Regions from separate parts of the Aquabacterium sp. G14 genome, predicted to be linked through region 1. Evidence: predicted binding sites of a transcription regulator. Region 1 holds the regulator's gene; each other region holds the start of a gene.

The links. The regulator FliA, encoded in region 1, starts transcription of late flagellar genes. The targets are predictions, from matches to a motif close to CTAAAGTTTNNNNNNNNNNNGCCGNTA.
Region 2: a site for FliA is predicted at 656-682, ahead of fliS (flagellar export chaperone FliS). Genes of this name have one in related genera too.
Region 3: a site for FliA is predicted at 1,039-1,065, ahead of motA (flagellar motor stator protein MotA). Genes of this name have one in related genera too.
Region 4: a site for FliA is predicted at 1,447-1,473, ahead of WIT60_RS10925 (flagellin). Genes of this name have one in related genera too.

Annotation. Positions count from the first base shown of each region.
Region 1 covers NZ_JBBEYB010000005.1:130,691-132,892, reverse strand. The annotation lists gene WIT60_RS07770 (P-loop NTPase family protein) at 14-856, shown strand; gene WIT60_RS07765 (RNA polymerase sigma factor FliA) at 862-1,587, shown strand; gene WIT60_RS07760 (methyl-accepting chemotaxis protein) at 1,752-2,202, shown strand, end outside.
Region 2 covers NZ_JBBEYB010000011.1:104,279-106,480, reverse strand. The annotation lists gene fliD (flagellar filament capping protein FliD) at 1-598, shown strand, start outside; gene fliS (flagellar export chaperone FliS) at 778-1,191, shown strand; gene WIT60_RS12660 (flagellar protein FliT) at 1,188-1,535, shown strand; gene WIT60_RS12655 (flagellar brake protein) at 1,554-2,202, shown strand, end outside.
Region 3 covers NZ_JBBEYB010000004.1:123,833-126,034, forward strand. The annotation lists gene motB (flagellar motor protein MotB) at 1-62, opposite strand, end outside; gene motA (flagellar motor stator protein MotA) at 66-923, opposite strand; gene WIT60_RS06490 (transposase) at 1,137-1,841, shown strand; gene WIT60_RS06495 (glutamate synthase-related protein) at 1,956-2,202, shown strand, end outside.
Region 4 covers NZ_JBBEYB010000009.1:1,541-3,742, forward strand. The annotation lists gene WIT60_RS10925 (flagellin) at 1-1,293, opposite strand, end outside; gene WIT60_RS10930 (deoxyguanosinetriphosphate triphosphohydrolase) at 1,494-2,202, opposite strand, start outside.

The sequences.
Region 1 (2,202 bases):
TCAGACAGCGCCGATGACACGCCACGCCCGTTCCCAGGCCGGCTCTGCCGGCACCCGCGCCCACCATCCTGTTGACCAGGCCCAGGGCTTGCGGCAAATGTTCGTCTCACGCGTACTGCGCTTCATTCCGGTGGTGGCCAATGGCCGATCCGGCTGTGGCGGGCTGGTGCTGGAGCGCCTGTGTGCCGCCTACGCCGGCTTTGGCCTTCACACCCTCGTGGTCGATGCCAGCGAACAGGCACGCGCGCCCAGCGAGCTGGTGGCCTTTGATCTGGCCGAGGGCATCGAGCCCCTGTCCGACCAGATCAGCTACATGGCCGCCAGGGGCTTGCCTCTGCGCCATGTGGATGCCCGTGGCTCCTGCGCCAGCCTGCTGCCGGCCCTGGCCGATGCCTCGCCCCGCAGCGATGTGGTCTTGGTACACGCCTCGGCCAGCGAGATCGTGCGCCTGTTCGGCCAACCCGCTCGCGGCATGGCATTGCGCCCCCTGATTTTCACCAATGACATGGCCGAGGGCCTCACGGATGCCTATGCGGCCGTCAAGATCCTCAGCCAGCGCGGCGGCTGGATGAGCTACGACCTGTTGCTGTGCGCCCCCGTCGAGAGTGCCCAGGCCGAGCCTGTCGCTCAGCGCCTGGCCCGTTGCGCCGATGACTTTCTGGGGGTGGCCCAGCGCAGCGCACATCAGCTCGACCCCCAGCAAGCGGCCACCGCCGATCCCGATCCCCACTTCATGGAAATGGCTGCCGCGTTGCTCCACGGTGCCTTGCCCTTGAGCTTGGGCGATAGCGCCTTCGAACACCTCACCTCACCAGGGTCGGCCTTGCCGGCTCGCGTTGCCTCGGCCCATAATTGATGTACATGGAACCCAGCACGTACACCGCCAAAGGGCGTCTCGACGTCAATGGCATGTTGCGCCAGTACAGTCCGCTGGTGCGCCGCTTGGCGCATCAGATGATGGCCAAATTGCCTGCCAACGTCGAGGTCGACGACCTGATCCAGGTGGGCATGATCGGTCTGGCCGACGCGCTCAGCCGCTTCGATCCTGCGCAAGGGGTGCAGATCGAAACCTTTGCCACCCAGCGCATCCGGGGCGCCATGCTCGATGAGTTGCGAGGGGCGGACTGGCTCAGCCGAGGCTCCCGCAAGCAGCAGCGCGACATCGAAGGCGCCGTTCATCGTCTGGAGCAGCGCCTGGGGCGTGCGCCGCACGAAAGCGAGATCGCTGCCGAGATGGGTTTGAGCCTGCCCGATTACCAGGACATGCTCGGCAAGGTGCGTGGCACCCAACTCATCTATCTGGAAGACATGAGTGGCGACGAGGGTGATCAGGATTACCTGGATCGCCATGTCGCCGACAGTGGCAGCGACCCGCTCAGCCTCCTGCAGGACGATCGCATGCGGCATGCCCTGGTGGAAGCGATCAAGAAGTTGCCCGAACGTGAGCAACTTGTCATGAGCCTCTATTACGAAGAGGACATGAACCTCAAGGAAATCGCGGCTGTGCTGGGGGTGACCGAATCCCGCGTCTGCCAACTGCACAGTCAATCCATCGCCCGTCTGCGTGTCAAGTTGCGAGAGTGGTGAGGGGGCCCGGAGCGCTGCGCGTGGTCTGGTGATGTGTTGGCTTTGAAATGATTCAAATCAAGGGCATCGCGTTCGCTCCCCTGATTTTCCGTGGCAGCGTGCTTTTTTGCGCACCCTTTCCGGGGTTGTCCCGATAAGATGCGCCCACGAAAAAGGACATCTTCATGCGCGCTGACTCCTCTCCCGGTTACCTGTTCCACCGTCATGACATTGTGGTGCTGTGGGGCATCGCCGCTGTTTTTCTGGGCACCCTGGCTTACGGCTGGATCTACAACAACCTGACCCTCGGATTGTTGTTGGGCTTGCTGTTCATGGGCCTGTCCCTGGGGGTTGCGGCCATGTCCAAAGGCGGCTTGCTCAGCCGCGTGGGGCTGCCTGTCCTGGGCATGACCATGGTCGGCCTGATGATCCACGTCGCGCGCGGACACAGTGAGGCGCACTTTGCCGTGTTTGCTTTCCTGGCTTGCTTGGTGGTTTATCGCAGCAGCGCGGCCATCATCGCCGGGGCGGTTGCCATCGCCGTTCACCACATCACGTTCAACCAGTTTCAGACCTGGGGTTGGGGCCCGATGTGCTTCACCGAACCCAGTTTCATGCGGGTCATCGAGCATGCGC
Region 2 (2,202 bases), on a different contig from region 1:
CAACGACGAAGCGGTGGAGTCCCCGCTGAATGCCATCGAAAGCCAGGCGGGCTTAAGCCTGATCCTGAAAAGCCCCACCGATATGCCGGCCACCATCAACGTCGGGCCTGACCGCACAGGCAGGCAACAAGCGGCCCAGAACTTCACCCAGGCTTACAACGCCTTGCAGAAGCTGGGCGGCAGCGTGGCCAACTCGGTGCAACGCGGCACCGAGAGCCTGCTGGGCACACCCGATCAGCCCACAGAGTTGGCTCGCACACTGGCACAAACGGGCATGACCCGCACCCCTGCGGGTGAGTTGCAGATCAACACGCAGCAGCTGTCCACTGCCTTGCAGCAGGATTCCGCCGCTGTGCGCCAAAGCCAGACCATGCTGGCGCAACAGGTGCTGGCCGACCTTCCGGCCAACACGACCGCAACCCCGCCAGATGCTGGCGCGCTTGCCCAGCCCAGCACCGACCTGGCTGCGAACTCACCCAGCAGCACGGCGGGCACCTTGCTTCGCCAGCGTTTGCTGGATCAGTACCAAGGTCTTCCATCCCAAACCGGGATGGAAGACAATGAATCTTCGATCCTGCCAGTTGCCTCACGTGCATAAGCCGGAACTGATGCTTTTTTGAGGCCTGTTTCTACGGCATCAAACAGGCATAAAGGGGTCAAGCTACGGGCCGTGCTGCCGATAACCAATTCAACGCTGTTATCAGCATCCACTGCACGAGATCTACGATGTACGCCACAGCCACAGGTTCTACTGCCAGCATGTTCAGCCAACGCAACATGAGCAACACCTATCGCCGCATCGACGTCGAAACCGGCGTAAACGGCGCATCCCCCCATCAACTCACCACCTTGCTGTTCAACGGGGCCTTGGACAGCATCGCGCAAGCACGCGGCGCCATGCTGAACAAGCAGGTAGAGGTCAAAGGCGCCGCCATTGGCAAGGCCATCCGCATCATCGACGAAGGTCTGAAAGCCAGCCTGAACCTGGCCGAGGGTGGCGAAGTGGCCCAGAACCTCAGCGATCTGTACGCCTACATCACCCTGCGCCTGACCCAGGCCAACCTGCGCAACGACACCGCCGCGCTGGACGAGTGCGTGAACTTGCTCAAACCTGTTCGTGAGGCTTGGCTGCAAATCGCCCCCACCTCCGACGCCCCCGCCTCGACCGCAGCCATGAGGATCCAAGCATGAACGCCCCCGACCTCATCACCGCCCGCGAAACCGAGCAACTCTCCCGCAACCTGCTCGGCTACTACGAGGCCATCGAATCCGCCAGCCAGGACATGCTGCAGGCCGCCCGCACCGGCGACTGGGACACCGTGGTCAAGCTCGAAGGCGCCTGCGCCGTGCTGATCGCGCAACTCAAGCACGCCTCGGAAAGCCGTACCCTCGGCCGCGACGAGCGCGCGCTCAAAAGCCGCATCATGCAGCGCATCCTCTTCAACGATGCGGAAATCCGCACGCTCACCGAGCCATGGCTGCACGATCTCAGCCGTATGATGGGCGCTTCCATAGACCCCAAGAAGATGCACTGAGTATCTCGATCCTGGACGATGAGCAAACCGTTGAACGACCGCGCGCAAGCCAGCGCGCTGGATGACTACCGCATCACGTCCCCCATCGAGATCTTCGATCTGCTGCGCCAGGTCGAAGCCTCCCGCACCCTGGTCACCCTCAGCAGCCCCGAGGGGCACAGTTACACCACGCTGATCTGGAACATCGAGCCTGATCGGGAACTCGTGGGTTTCAGCGGCGAAAGCAACCACGCCGGCCTGCGCGCCTTGCTGGAATCGAACGAGGTCACGGCGGTCGCCTACCTCGACAGCATCAAGCTGCAGTTCGACCTGGGGGGGCTGGTGATGGTGCACGGTGACCAGCTCAATGTCATCAACGCGCGCTACCCCCGCGAGCTGTACCGCTTTCAACGGCGCACCAGTTTTCGCGTCAGGCCTGCGGTCAGCGCCATGCCAACGGCCCATTTTGCCCACCCGCTCCAGGCCAAAACCGAGCTGTCTCTGCGCGTGCTGGACGTGAGCCTGGGCGGCATGGCCCTGTTCCTGCCCGACGACATGCCCACCATCCCCGATGGCACCCGCGTGCCCTCATGCAGTCTGCGTCTGGACGACGACACCTGGCTGGATGTGAGCTTCGTCATGCGACACGCCACCCCCATCCACCCCGAGACGCGCGGCTCGCGCCTGG
Region 3 (2,202 bases), on a different contig from region 1:
TGGCCGCCCTTCTTGATGCGCTTGATGATGATCGGCTGGACCTTCTTCGAATCTCCGGCCATGACTTACTTCTTCTTCACGTGAGCTTCGAGTTCGGCGAAGGTCGGGCGTTCGGTCGAAAACAGCACCTTGCGACCGAATTCGATGGCCACCTGGGGCGCATAGCCCTGCATGCTGGCCAGCAGCACGGTTTTGATCACCTGAAATTCCTTGGTGCCCTCGTCGAGCTTCTGCTCCATCAGCCCCCCCAAGGGTTCCACCACGCCGTAGGCCAGCAAAATACCCAGGAACGTGCCGACCAGCGCCGAGCCAATCATGCCGCCCAGCACCGCTGGAGGCTGGCCCACCGAACCCATGGTGTTGACCACGCCCAGCACCGCGGCCACGATGCCGAAGGCCGGCAGAGCGCCAGCCAGTCGGGCAATGGCTGCCACCGGTTGATGGCCTTCGTTGTGGTGGGTTTCGATTTCGTTGTCCATCAGGGCCTCGATCTCGTGCGAGTTGAGGTTGCCCGAGACCATCATGCGCAGGTAATCGGTGATGAACTCGACGACATGATGGTCGGCGCCCACGATGGGGTATTTTTTGAAGAGCGGCGAGTTGTCAGGGTCGTCCACGTCTTTTTCGATGGACATCAGGCCCTCTTTTCGGACCTTCTGCAAGATCTCATATAGCATGGCCATGAGTTCCATGTAGCGCGCCTTGGTGTACTTCGAGCCCTTGAACAGTGGTCCAAAGTTGGCCAACACGGCCTTCACGACCTTGGGCTGGTTGTTGACCAGAAAAGCGCCAATGGCCCCGCCGCCGATGGCCATCATTTCGGTGGGCATGGCATGTAGGATCACGGAAATGTTGCCGCCGTGGATGATGAAAGCGCCAAAAATGCAACCGAGGCAGAGCAGGTAACCTACGAGAACGATCATGGTGGGGGAGCACGCGCGAGTGTTGCTTGGCATCCTAACCGTTCTGTCGGCGTGCGTGCGTCGGCAAAACGATCGGTGAGGGCATTCCTGTATCGGCAGATCCCGATGACGGGTTTATCGGTCAGTGGTCCGCCGACTTGAGGTGTGTCGCGGTTTGGGGTCCCCATGGGGCGACTCATAATCGGTGCACATCAGATTGCGAGGATCAACACCATGGCCCGATTGCCCCGGTTGGAGGTGGCTCATTGGCCTCATCTCGTCGTGCAGCGGGTGCACGACGGCCAACTTTTGGCCCGCGACGACGCCGATCGGGCCTTGCTGTTGCAAACCTGGCGTGAGGCGGCCAGGGCGCATCAGGTCAGCATTCATGCCTATTGCCTGGCCGCCGATCATTTTCACCTGCTGCTGACCCCTGAGCAAGATGCTTCTTTGAGTCTGTTCATGCAGGCGGTGGGGCGCCGCTATGTGAGTGCGTTCAACCGTCGGCATGGTCGGCAAGGGGGCTTATGGGCGGGGCGCTACCGTGCCACGATCGTCGACCCGGCGCGTTACTTGCTTGATGCGATGGTGTGGGTCGAGACGCACGGGCAGCGCGCCGGGGGTCTCTCGCCCGTTCTGGACGATGCCTGGTCCAGCGCGCGCCACCACCTGGGGCGCGGCTCCGACCCCTTGGTCAGTGATCACCGGGTGTTCTGGTCGTTGGGCAACACGCCTTTCGAGCGTGAGGCGGCTTGGCGCAGCAGGCTGGAGGAGGGGCTTTCGGTGCCACTCGCACGGCGCATGTCGGAAGCCATGCACAAAGGTTGGGCCTTGATGCCGGATGCGGCCTTGCCAGCACTGGAGGCGGCTGTGGGTCGGCGCCTGACGCCGCGGCCGCGTGGGCGGCCTCGCAAGGTGACCGCTGGCCCGGCCCCATGATCTGACCCTATTTATGACCGCACCAAGCTGGTGCTTGTTATTTATTGGGTTCTGACCCTATTAATTAGTGCTTGAAACCCCGGGAGAACGAGAGTATCCTCGCCGCTCACCGTGTTGTTTTCCCACACTTACTCTGGAGCGCCCCCCATGACCCAGGCGACTTCGGGAACCTCGTTCCCCATCCCCTCCGCGTCTGACGCAGCCGTCACCTCCGTGGCCACTGCACAGGAAATCAAAGCCGCAGCCGAACTGGGCATGTACGCCAACGCCGAGCACGATGCGTGCGGCGTGGGCTTCGTCGCTCACATCAAGGGCCACAAGGCGCACCACATCGTGCAGCAGGGTCTGAAGATCCTGGAAA
Region 4 (2,202 bases), on a different contig from region 1:
ACTGCGCGATGCGGTCAGGTTCTCAGTGGTCGTTTGCAGGTTGTCAATGGTCGAGCTGAAGCGGTTCTGCACGGCACCTAGTGCCGCACGGCTGGAGTTCATAGCCGTCAAGGCTGCATCAATGGATGTCAGTGCTTCGTTTGCACCGGCGACGTCCGAGATATTCAGAGCGGATACGGCAACGCCTTGACCGGCGATGCTGAAGCTCTGTGTGCCACCTGTCAAAACACCGTCAAACACCACAGCGCCTGTCACACCCTCGGGAGCTGCGTAGGTGATGTTAATGGCCGCTCCGGTCGTGCCTGCAGCGCCCAAGCCGAACGTGGCCATAGTCGCGCCGGTGGTATTGGTGTCATTGAACGTCGTGGTGATGTTGCGACCATCAGCTGCGATCAGCTCGATACCCGAGCCAGTGTCTTTGGCGACCACACCTGTCACTGCCGACTTGGCATTGATGGCGTCGAGTGCGTTGGAGCGATTGGTTGTGGCATTGGTTGTGGCGCCAATAGTGATGTCAGTGCCATTGATGTTGACGGTAACATCACCAGGGGCGGTCACTTCTGTGCCGTCGGTTTGGGTTCCCTGGGCTACCGTTGTTTTGCCTGCGGTGGCCGACAGACCAGGTGCACCTGAGGCATTGATGGCTGCGGCAATGGCCTTGGCGTCGTTGGCGATGGTGCCAAGACTGTAGTCCGTGCCACCGATGGTGACTTTGGCTGCTGCTGTGGTATCGCTGGCAGTGCCGATGCTTTGGTTGGTTGCCAAGACGCCTTCAAACTTGCCCAGATCGCTGGTGCGTGCGCTGGCAATCTTGTCAATGGTGATGGTCTGACCCTTATTGGCTCCGACCTGGAATGCTTGACTGAGGAAGTCACCGGTCAGCAACTTGGTGCCGTTGAACTCGGTCTGGGTGGCAACACGGTCAATTTCTTGCGCCAACTGCGAAACTTCTTGCTGCAGTGCGGCGCGGTCGGAGGCGCTGTTGGTGGCGTTGGCCGACTGCACAGCCAGTTCACGCATGCGCTGCAGGTTGCTGGTGACACTGGCCATCGCACCTTCGGCCGTTTGCGCCAGGGAGATGCCATCGTTAGCGTTACGCGTGGCGACGTTCAAGGCGCGGATCTGGGTACTGAAGCGCTCGGAGATGGCCAAACCAGCGGCATCGTCCTTGGCGCTGTTGATGCGCAGGCCTGACGACAGGCGCTGCATCGAAGTGGCCAGCGAGTTTTGCGAAGACGACAGGATGCGCTGCGCGTTAATCGACTGAATATTGGTGTTGACTGACATAGCCATGATGATCTCCTAGTGTTTCAAAAGTCCCGGCGAGTGCCGCCGACAAACTGCAAGACCGTCGCTAGTCAACCGGATCATCTGCGTGGTTGAACCACCTGATGCATCGGCCGGCTAACCGGACCACGGGCCTCTTTGGAAGACCGTTGTTTTACTTATCGGCGAGCCCTTGCCAGGACTTGAGATCTTTTTTATCGGCTACGTCAAAACACCTTTTGCCCCGTCAACCTCTCATGCTCCCGCACCGCAAACCGGTCCGTCATCCCCGCGATGTAATCCGCCACAGCCCGATGCTGATCCTCGCGCTGCGCAAAGTCAGAAGGCATCCCTGACGGCTGCGCCACATACGCCGCAAACAACTCCGACAACACTTGCTTGGCCTTGGCGGTCGTCTCATTGACCTGCGGATGCCGGTACAGCTCCTTGAACAAAAACCGCTTCAAGGCCGTGCTGTCTTCCCGCATGGCGGTGCTGAACCGCACCAACGGCGGACACAACCTAGCCTCATCCGCCGATCCAGGCCCATGCTCCGCCAACAAGGCCTGCGTCGCGCCAATCACGTCGTACACCTGCTGCGAGAGCATGCGCCGAATGGTGTCAAACAACAGCCGGCGCCCTTGCAGTTGCGGAAACTCCGCCAGCGTTTCATCCCGAAAGCGCACGAACAGCGGCACCGCCTCCAACTGCTCCATCGTGATCAGCCCCGAGCGCACGCCATCGTCAATGTCGTGTGCGTTGTACGCAATCTCATCGGCCAGGTTGCACAACTGTGCCTCCAGGCTGGGCTGCGAGCCTTCCAGAAACCGCCGCCCCACGCCCCCCGGCTCTTGCGCCTCCAGCATCTCCGCATGCCGACGCGAGCAATGCTTCAAGATGCCCTCGCGCGTTTCAAACGCCAGGTTCAGTCCGTTG